DNA from 2 places in the Pseudomonas sp. H3_A02 genome. Region 2 is predicted to be linked to the other one. Evidence: riboswitches for the same ligand, from Rfam matches in the RefSeq annotation. Region 2 holds a riboswitch; the other holds the start of a gene.
The links. Region 2 has a riboswitch for cobalamin ahead of cobW (cobalamin biosynthesis protein CobW). Riboswitches for the same ligand answer to the same signal wherever they lie in the genome.

Region 1 (4,209 bases), 2.4 Mb from region 2:
TCTTGTTCCCCACATCATCAGCCACCAGCAACCCACCCTGCTTGTCGATCACCACGCCCACTGGCCGGCCCTGGGCTTTTTCGTCGGCGTTCAGGAAGCCGGTCAGCACATCCACCGGTTGCCCCACCGGTTTGCCGCCGTTGAACGGTACGAAAATCACTTTATAACCACTGTGGGGCTTACGGTTCCAGGAGCCGTGCTGACCGATGAAAGCCCCTTCGGTAAACGGTGCAGGCAAGGCGCTGCCTTCGGCGAAGGTCAGGCCCAGTGAGGCGGTGTGGGGGCCGACGGCGTAGTCCGGGGCGATGGCCTTGGCTACCAGGGCCGGGTTTTGTGGTTCGACCCGAGTATCAACGTGCTGCCCATAATAGCTGTAGGGCCAGCCGTAGAAGGCACCGTCCTTGACCGATGTGATGTAGTCCGGTACCAGGTCGCTACCGATCTCATCCCGTTCGTTCACCGCTGTCCAGAGCGCGCCGCTGCGCGGTTCCCAGGCCAGGCCGTTGGGGTTGCGCAGGCCTGAGGCGAAGATCCGGTGATTGCCGCTGGTACGGTCCACTTCCCAGATGGCGGCGCGACCTTCTTCGGCCTCCATGCCATTTTCCGCGACGTTGCTGTTCGAGCCGGTGGTGACGTACAGCTTGGTGCCGTCACGGCTGGCAATCACGTTCTTGGTCCAGTGATGGTTGAGCGTGCCCCCGGGCAGGTCGACGACCTTGATCGGTTCGGCCTTGATTTGCGTATCCCCGTCCTTGTAGGGAAAGCGGATCAGCCGGTCGGTATCGGCCACGTACAGGTCATTGCCGACCAGGGTCATGCCGAACGGCGAGTTGAGGTTTTCCAGGAACACCGTGCGGGTTTCGGCGATGCCGTCGTGATTGGCGTCGCGCAACAACGTGATGCGATTGGGGCTGGGCACCCCGGCACCGGCGCGGCCCATGACTTTTTTCATCACCCAGCCACGGATGCCCTTGGCATCATCCGGCTTGGACGGGGCATTGGTTTCGGCTACCAGCACATCGCCATTGGGCAGCACGTAGAGCCAGCGCGGATGGTCCAGTCCTTCGGCGAACGCGCCCACTTGCAGACCCTGGGCCGGGGTTGGCTTGGCGCCTTGCGGCCAGCCGATGGCTTCGGCGATGTTGACGGTCGGGACCAGGGTCTTGTTTGGTTCAGGCAGTTTCGGCGCAGGGCCGGTGCCATCGGACACTTGCAGGGTGGAAGACTCGCCACAAGCGACAAGCCCGGCGGCAAGGGCGACGATCAGAAGGTGCGGTGGCTTGAGCATGCTGGCTTCCCTATGAATGCATGTAGTTATTCATAGAGAAGCGTAGGCACGCGATGGTTCAACTGCAGGACGAGTGTCAGCAGATAAGCCCACCGGTGGGAGCGAGCTTGCTCGCGATAGCGGTCTGACTGGCCCGCCGCTATCGCGAGCAAGCTCGCTCCCACAGTTTCCCCACAGTTTTGGCGTGGATTGAGTCAGCCGTGGGCCTGTTTGAACAACACGGCGATACCCGGGTGATAATGCCCGGCTTCGTTGCGCAACTTGCGATAGGCGTAAGGGAAGTACCAGGCCACGGCGCAGGTGTTTTCCTTCTGCAGGTCGTCGATCATGTCCTGCAGTTCTTCGGGGGTCGCGCTTTGCTGGGCTTTTTGCGGCGAGACGAACAGGCAGCCCAGCTTCAGGTCGCTGGCGTAGCTGATGCGCTTGGCATCGCTGGTGGCTTCCGACAGCGGTTGGGTCAGGTTCAAGTTGTTGACCTTGGGCCAGCGTTGGGTGGCCTGGATGAAGGCCCGCTCCTCGGTGCTGGCGATGAACAGGTCGGCGCTGACGTTGCGTTCGCCTTCTTCATTCTGCTTGCGGGTCGGCGCGTTCTGCAGCGTGACCATCTCGGCCATCCAGGCGGCGGCCGACAACAAGCTGAGGTTGGCCCGTTCATCGAACCAATAGGGCGTGTCGTTATCGCCGCGTACGGCGTTGTAGCGGTCGATACAATCAAACCAGCGTTCCAGCACCGGGCGCAGGAATTCCAGTTTTGGATTGCTGATGAGCATGCCTTGCATGTTTTGCCCTCTTGTTCTTGTGATATCGGGTCGTGATGCCTATTTGATATCACTTGCCGTAGCGTGGCACAAGATTGGCGTCATTTTATTGATCGAGGCCAATGCTCGGTGCATGACCCGTGGCGGCTTTAATTGACGCTCCACCCCCAACCCTCTAACCTTCGCCGCTTGTTTCAGGTGCTCTGTGACGGTGTTCGACAGAGTGAAACAGGGAAGCCGGTGAGTGCACACGAACCCGGCGCTGCCCCCGCAACGGTAAATGAGTCAACGCTGTGCTTAAGCCACTGTGTCGCCGACATGGGAAGGCGCACAGACCGGCATTACGCCGCTCATGAGCCCGGAGACCGGCCTGATTCATCCAACGGCATCACGGTGGGCGATGCCAGGCTTGTTGCCGTCTTTTTTCTGCCCGCCCGCCGTTATCCAATCCCAACGGAGAGCTCCCATGACTGACTCCCTCAGCACCGATACGTCTGATCGCGACGAACGCCACCTGGCGCGCATGCTGCGCAAGAAAGCCGTGATCGACGAGCGCATCGCCAACTCGCCGAATGAATGCGGCTTGCTGCTGGTGCTGACCGGTAACGGCAAGGGCAAGAGCAGCTCGGCGTTCGGCATGCTGGCCCGGTCCATGGGCCATGGCATGCAATGCGGTGTGGTGCAGTTCATCAAGGGGCGCAACAGCACCGGTGAAGAGCTGTTTTTCCGCCGCTTCCCGGAGCAGGTGCGTTTTCATGTCATGGGTGAAGGTTTTACCTGGGAAACCCAGGACCGTCAGCGCGACATCGCCGCCGCCGAAGCCGCCTGGGCCGTATCGCGTCAGTTGCTCAGCGATCCGTCCATTGGCCTGGTGGTGCTCGACGAACTGAACATCGCCCTCAAGCACGGCTACCTCGACCTCGACCAGGTGCTGAGCGATCTGCAGGCCCGTCCACCGATGCAGCATGTGGTGGTGACCGGGCGTGGCGCCAAGCCGGAGATGATCGAGCTGGCCGATACCGTGACGGAAATGGGCATGATCAAGCACGCGTTCCAGGCCGGCATCAAGGCGCAGAAAGGCGTCGAGCTGTGAGTGATGCTCGCCACTGCCCGGCGGTGCTGATCGCCGCTCCGGCCTCGGGCCAAGGCAAGACCACCGTCACCGCCGCCCTGGCTCGTTTGCATCGCAACCAGGGACGCAAGGTGCGCGTCTTCAAGTGCGGCCCGGACTTCCTCGATCCGATGATCCTGGAGCGGGCCAGTGGCGCGCCGGTCTATCAATTGGACATGTGGATGGTCGGCGAGCAGGAAAGCCGGCGGCTGTTGTGGGAAGCCGCCGCCGAAGCGGACCTGATCCTGATCGAAGGGGTGATGGGGCTGTTCGATGGCACGCCGTCCAGCGCCGATCTGGCGCGACATTTCGGCGTGCCGGTGTTGGCGGTGATCGACGGCACGGCCATGGCCCAGACTTTCGGCGCCCTGGCCCTGGGCCTGGCCCGTTATCAACCGGACCTGCCGTTCGCCGGGGTCTTGGCCAACCGGGTCGGCACCTTGCGTCATGCACAATTGCTCGAAGGCAGCCTGACCGAAGGCCTGCGTTGGTACGGCGCGCTGTCCCGGGAAACCGGCATCGAATTGCCCAGCCGTCATCTCGGGTTGGTCCAGGCCAGTGAATTGAACGATCTCGACCTGCGCCTCGACGCGGCGGCCGATGCTTTGGCCGGGAGTTGCGAAGTGGCGTTGCCGCCCGCCGTGGCGTTCGCCGCGCCCGAGGTGATCGCCGTGGAGCCGTGGCTCGCTGGGGTGCGCATCGCCGTGGCCCGTGACGAAGCGTTCGCCTTCACCTATGGCGCCAGCCTTGATCTGCTGCGGGCCATGGGCGCGCAGTTGAGCTTCTTTTCGCCGATCCATGACAGCGAACTGCCCGAGGCGGACAGCCTTTATCTGCCTGGCGGTTATCCGGAGCTGCACCACGTTGCGCTGGCCCGCAATACCCCGATGCTGGCCGCGATCCGTGCCCACCACGCAGCCGATAAACCGTTGCTCGCCGAATGCGGCGGCATGTTGTATCTGCTCGATTCATTGACCGATGTCGACGGCGTGCGCGCCGAACTGCTGGGATTGCTGGCCGGCGATGCGCAGATGCAAAAGCGCCTGGCGGCC
Region 2 (4,209 bases):
GCAGGGCTAGTTGCCCGGCCAGTTCCAGCAGTCCGGGCTCGTCACGTTTGAGGTCGATACTGGCCAAAGCCCGCACCTGGTGAAGCCCGATGCCGTGGGCCAGCAGCGTCTGTTCGAGCAGCGCTCGCAGCGTGCTGGCCGGGCAACCGCGCTGGCAACCCAGGCCGATCACCAGGATCGGCTCGGTGCTCATGCGTCGTGGCGGGCCTGGCCGTCACGGCGAAACAGCCAGGCGCTGATCAGGCCCAGAGCCAGCCAGAAGGCGACGTTGGTCACCTGCGAGGCGATCTTGAACTGGCTTTCCAGCGCCTCGGGCGCCAGCATCGAGTGGACTTCAGGCTGCGGTGCGCCGATGACGTGGGGCACCAGCAACGTCGCCACACCCAGCACCTTGAGCAGCCAATGCCGGCCGAAGGCGATCAAGGCAATGCCCACCGCCGTGGACGCCGCGGTGCCGATCCACCACATCTGCCGCTGGGCCAGGTCGGCCGCCGCTGTGCCAGGCAGTTCCGGCGGCAGACCAAGCGTCGGCGCCAGAACGAACGTGGCGTAACCGGCCAGGCCCCAAAGCAGGCCCTGGGCGGTGCGAGTCGGTGCGCGCAAGGTGTACAGGCCCGCCAGCATCAGGGCGAAACCCACCGCGACTACCAGGTTGCCGCCAGTGGTGGACAGCACGCGTTGCCAGCCGTCTTCCGGCTCCCAGGCTTCGGCGTCATGGCTGTGGGCGGCCCCATCGGCGTGTTCATGGACCTCGGTCGCCGGGGCTTTCTCGAAGGTTTCCGCCTGGAGAATCAGCGGCGATACCCAGAGACTTTGCAGCAGGGTCAGCAGCAGGGCCGCCAGCAAGCCACTGAAACCGGCGGTCTGCGCGATACGCTTGATCATGTCGTCAGTTCTCAGTGGCACGGGAAGGCGGCGCTGTGGCGGGTATCGTGGGCGGCGTTGTGCACCGCTTCGATGTGGGAGAAACCGGCGAAATAGACCAGTCCCGCGCCCAGGATCGAAGCCAGGATCGCGGCGCTCAGGCGTTGGCTCAGGGTGGTGGTGCTGCTGGCGGTGCGGGCGGTGCTGCTGATGGTCGACATGGCGCTTCCCTCTGTTTTTGTTCCGTGGGGGATGCGAGCGCAATGAGACCCCGGGCGAAAGCCCGCCAAGGTTCGAACAGCGCCCGCCCACCGCGGGTTTGTTGATGCTTGAGTCATGGGCCGGTCTCCGGGCTCGCGAGGGGCCGGGCTTGTGCCTGGCCTGCAAGCGTCACCTTCCCATGTCCTTGGACACAGTGGTTCAGACGCTTCGCTCGCTTACCGTTGCGGGGGCAGCACCGGACTGACGTGGCTTTGAAGTAAAGCACACGATTCACCGGTTTCCCGTTTCACCCTGTGAAGGGCACCCGTAACTAGGCACACAGGAGAGCATGGGCGGGGGTAGGGCGTCAATCTCGCACCGAGTTGCGCCCAATCGCGAGCAAGCTCGCTCCCACAGGGATTTTCTCGGGCCCAAAATTCAATGCCAATGCAGATCCACTGTGGGGGCGATCTTGCTCGCGATGACGGCAGCCCATGCACCGCAAAACGCTCCGGAGATTGACCCGCCCCCACACCCTGCGTAGCCTTGCGCCTTCGAGGTTCTTCGGCATGCGCCGAAGCTAAGAAGGGAACGCGGTCCAAGCCGCGGCTGCCCCCGCAACTGTGAACGGTGAGGTTTCTGCAAGGCCACTGTGCATGCCCTTTTACCAATGGCGCACGGGAAGGCGCAGCAATTGCCAGTCGAGAGACTGGCCCGCCGTCAGCCAGGAGACCTGCCTCGAGACAGATTCTCACTACAACCGGGCGGGGTGATCCGGTGGCGAAATCTTCCGCTCGCGCTTGTGCCAGCGGTTGTCGTCCCGTTTGCCCGCCACCTTGCCAAAGGGCATCCGATGAAAACACTGGCCAAACTCCCCGTCACCATCGTCACCGGCTTCCTCGGCTCGGGTAAGACCACCTTGCTGCGGCACATGCTCGACAACGCCCAGGGCCGGCGCATCGCCGTGATCGTCAACGAGTTCGGCGAGCTGGGCATCGACGGCGAGATCCTCAAACAGTGCGCCATCGGCTGCACCGAAGAAGAAGCCAACGGCCGCGTCTACGAACTGGCCAACGGTTGCCTGTGCTGCACGGTGCAGGAAGAGTTCTTCCCGGTGATGCGTGAGCTGGTGGCCCGGCGTGGTGACCTCGACCACATCCTCATCGAAACTTCTGGCCTGGCCCTGCCCAAGCCGCTGGTCCAGGCCTTCCAATGGCCGGAAATCCGCAGCGCCTGCACCGTCGATGCGGTGATCACCGTGGTCGACAGCCCGGCCGTGGCCGCCGGTACCTTCGCCGCCTTCCCCGACCAGGTCGATGCCCAGCGCAAACTCGATCCGAACCTGGATCACGAATCGCCGCTGCACGAACTGTTCGCCGACCAACTGGCAAGCGCCGACCTGGTGATCCTCAACAAGGCCGATCTGATCAGCGCTGAAGACCTGGCCAAGGTGCGCCTGGAAGTCGCCGAAGAACTGCCACCGGCGGTCAAGGTCATCGAAGCCAGCAGCGGTCGCCTGCCGCTGGACGTGTTGATCGGCCTGGGGGCCGGTTCCGAAGAACACATCGACGGCCGCCACAGTCATCACGACCATCACCACGATGGTGACGATGACGACCACGATCATGACGCCTTCGATTCCATTTCCATCGAACTGCCCCAGGCCGACGAAAGCCTGTTGCTGGACGCGCTGACGCAACTGGTGGTCCAGCACGGCGTGCTGCGGGTCAAGGGTTTCGCGGCAATTCCGAACAAGCCGATGCGCCTGCTGATCCAAGGCGTTGGCACGCGTTTCGACAAACATTTCGACCGCCAGTGGGGCGCCGACGAAGTGCGGGTCACCCGTCTGGTGCTGATCGGCCAGGCGCTGGATGCCGCATTGCTCGAAGCGCAGTTGCGCGCCGCTCTCAGCGCCTAAGCCATGCACCTGCTCAGGACCCAGCCCGGCGGTTTTGTATCGGACGACAACATTGCCGACCTGGGGCAAACCCCCGCCGAACTGGTGATCCTGTGCAGTGGCGACTCCAGCCTGGCGCTGTTGGCCGAAGCGGCGCGGCAGTTGCCGGACGACTACCCGCAGTTTCGCCTCGCCAACCCGATGCAGGTGCAGAACCACGCCTCGGTGGATCTGTACTTCGAGGACGTGCTACGTCATGCCAAGGTCATCCTGCTGTCGCTGCACGGCGGCATCGGCTATTGGCGCTACGGCATCGAGCGTCTGATGGAATTGGCCGGGCGCGGGGTGAAGTTGATCCTGGTGCCGGGGGATGATCGTCCCGACCCGGAACTCAGTGACCTGAGCAACGTACCCATTGAGGACCGCGACCGGCTCTGGCAGTTCTTGCGCCAGGGCGGCCTGGGCAATGCCCTGGACTTGTTTCACAACCTCGGCAGTCAATGGTTCGGCCGCGACTACCCGTGGGCCGAGCCGCAGGCCCTGCCGCGCACGGCGATCTATCATCCCGCAAACACCAACGCCAGCCTCGGCGATTGGCAGGCCGACTGGCAGGTCGATCAACCGGTGGCGGTGGTGCTGTTCTATCGCTCCCACCTGCAAGCGGCGAACACCGCGTTCATCGACGTGTTCTGCCAGCGCCTGCAAGCGGCGGGGCTCAATCCGCTGCCGATTGCCGTGGCCAGCCTCAAGGAACCGGCTTGCCTGGCGCTGGTAGAGGACTGGCTGGACGAAGTGGAAGCAGGGGTGATCCTCAACACCACCGGCTTCGCTCAATCCAGCCCCGAAGCCCCGCACTTGCGGCCGTTTCGCCGCAACATCCCGGTGATCCAGGCCATTTGCGCCCAGGACAACGAACCCGGCTGGCGTGCCAGCGAACAGGGCTTGGGACCACGGGACCTGGCGATGCACATTGCCTTGCCGGAGCTGGATGGCCGGATCATCAGCCGCCCGATCAGCTTCAAGGACCTGGCCTGGCGCAGCGAGCGCAGCCAGAGCGACGTGGTCTGCTACCGCGCTGTGCCCGAACGCATGGATTTTGTCGCCGAACTGGCTCAGCGCTGGACCACCCTGGCGCGCCTGCCCAACGCAGAAAAGCGCGTGGCGCTGATCCTCGCCAACTACCCGACTCGGGATGGACGTATCGGTAACGGGGTCGGCCTGGATACCCCGGCGGCGGCGCTGAATAT

Region 1: another riboswitch for cobalamin. It lies ahead of cobO (cob(I)yrinic acid a,c-diamide adenosyltransferase); the one in region 2 lies ahead of cobW (cobalamin biosynthesis protein CobW).

What each region holds. Positions count from the first base shown of each region.
Region 1 is NZ_CP162807.1:2,907,410-2,911,618, forward strand. Features, by position in the region: gene AB4N80_RS12865 (PQQ-dependent sugar dehydrogenase) at 1-1,288, opposite strand, end outside; gene AB4N80_RS12870 (hypothetical protein) at 1,483-2,067, opposite strand; cobalamin riboswitch at 2,226-2,434, shown strand; gene cobO (cob(I)yrinic acid a,c-diamide adenosyltransferase) at 2,513-3,139, shown strand; gene AB4N80_RS12880 (cobyrinate a,c-diamide synthase) at 3,136-4,209, shown strand, end outside.
Region 2 is NZ_CP162807.1:5,355,339-5,359,547, reverse strand. Features, by position in the region: gene AB4N80_RS23510 (cobalamin biosynthesis protein) at 1-193, opposite strand, end outside; gene AB4N80_RS23505 (CbtA family protein) at 190-885, opposite strand; gene AB4N80_RS23500 (CbtB domain-containing protein) at 897-1,085, opposite strand; cobalamin riboswitch at 1,187-1,409, opposite strand; cobalamin riboswitch at 1,606-1,820, shown strand; gene cobW (cobalamin biosynthesis protein CobW) at 1,919-2,983, shown strand; gene cobN (cobaltochelatase subunit CobN) at 2,987-4,209, shown strand, end outside.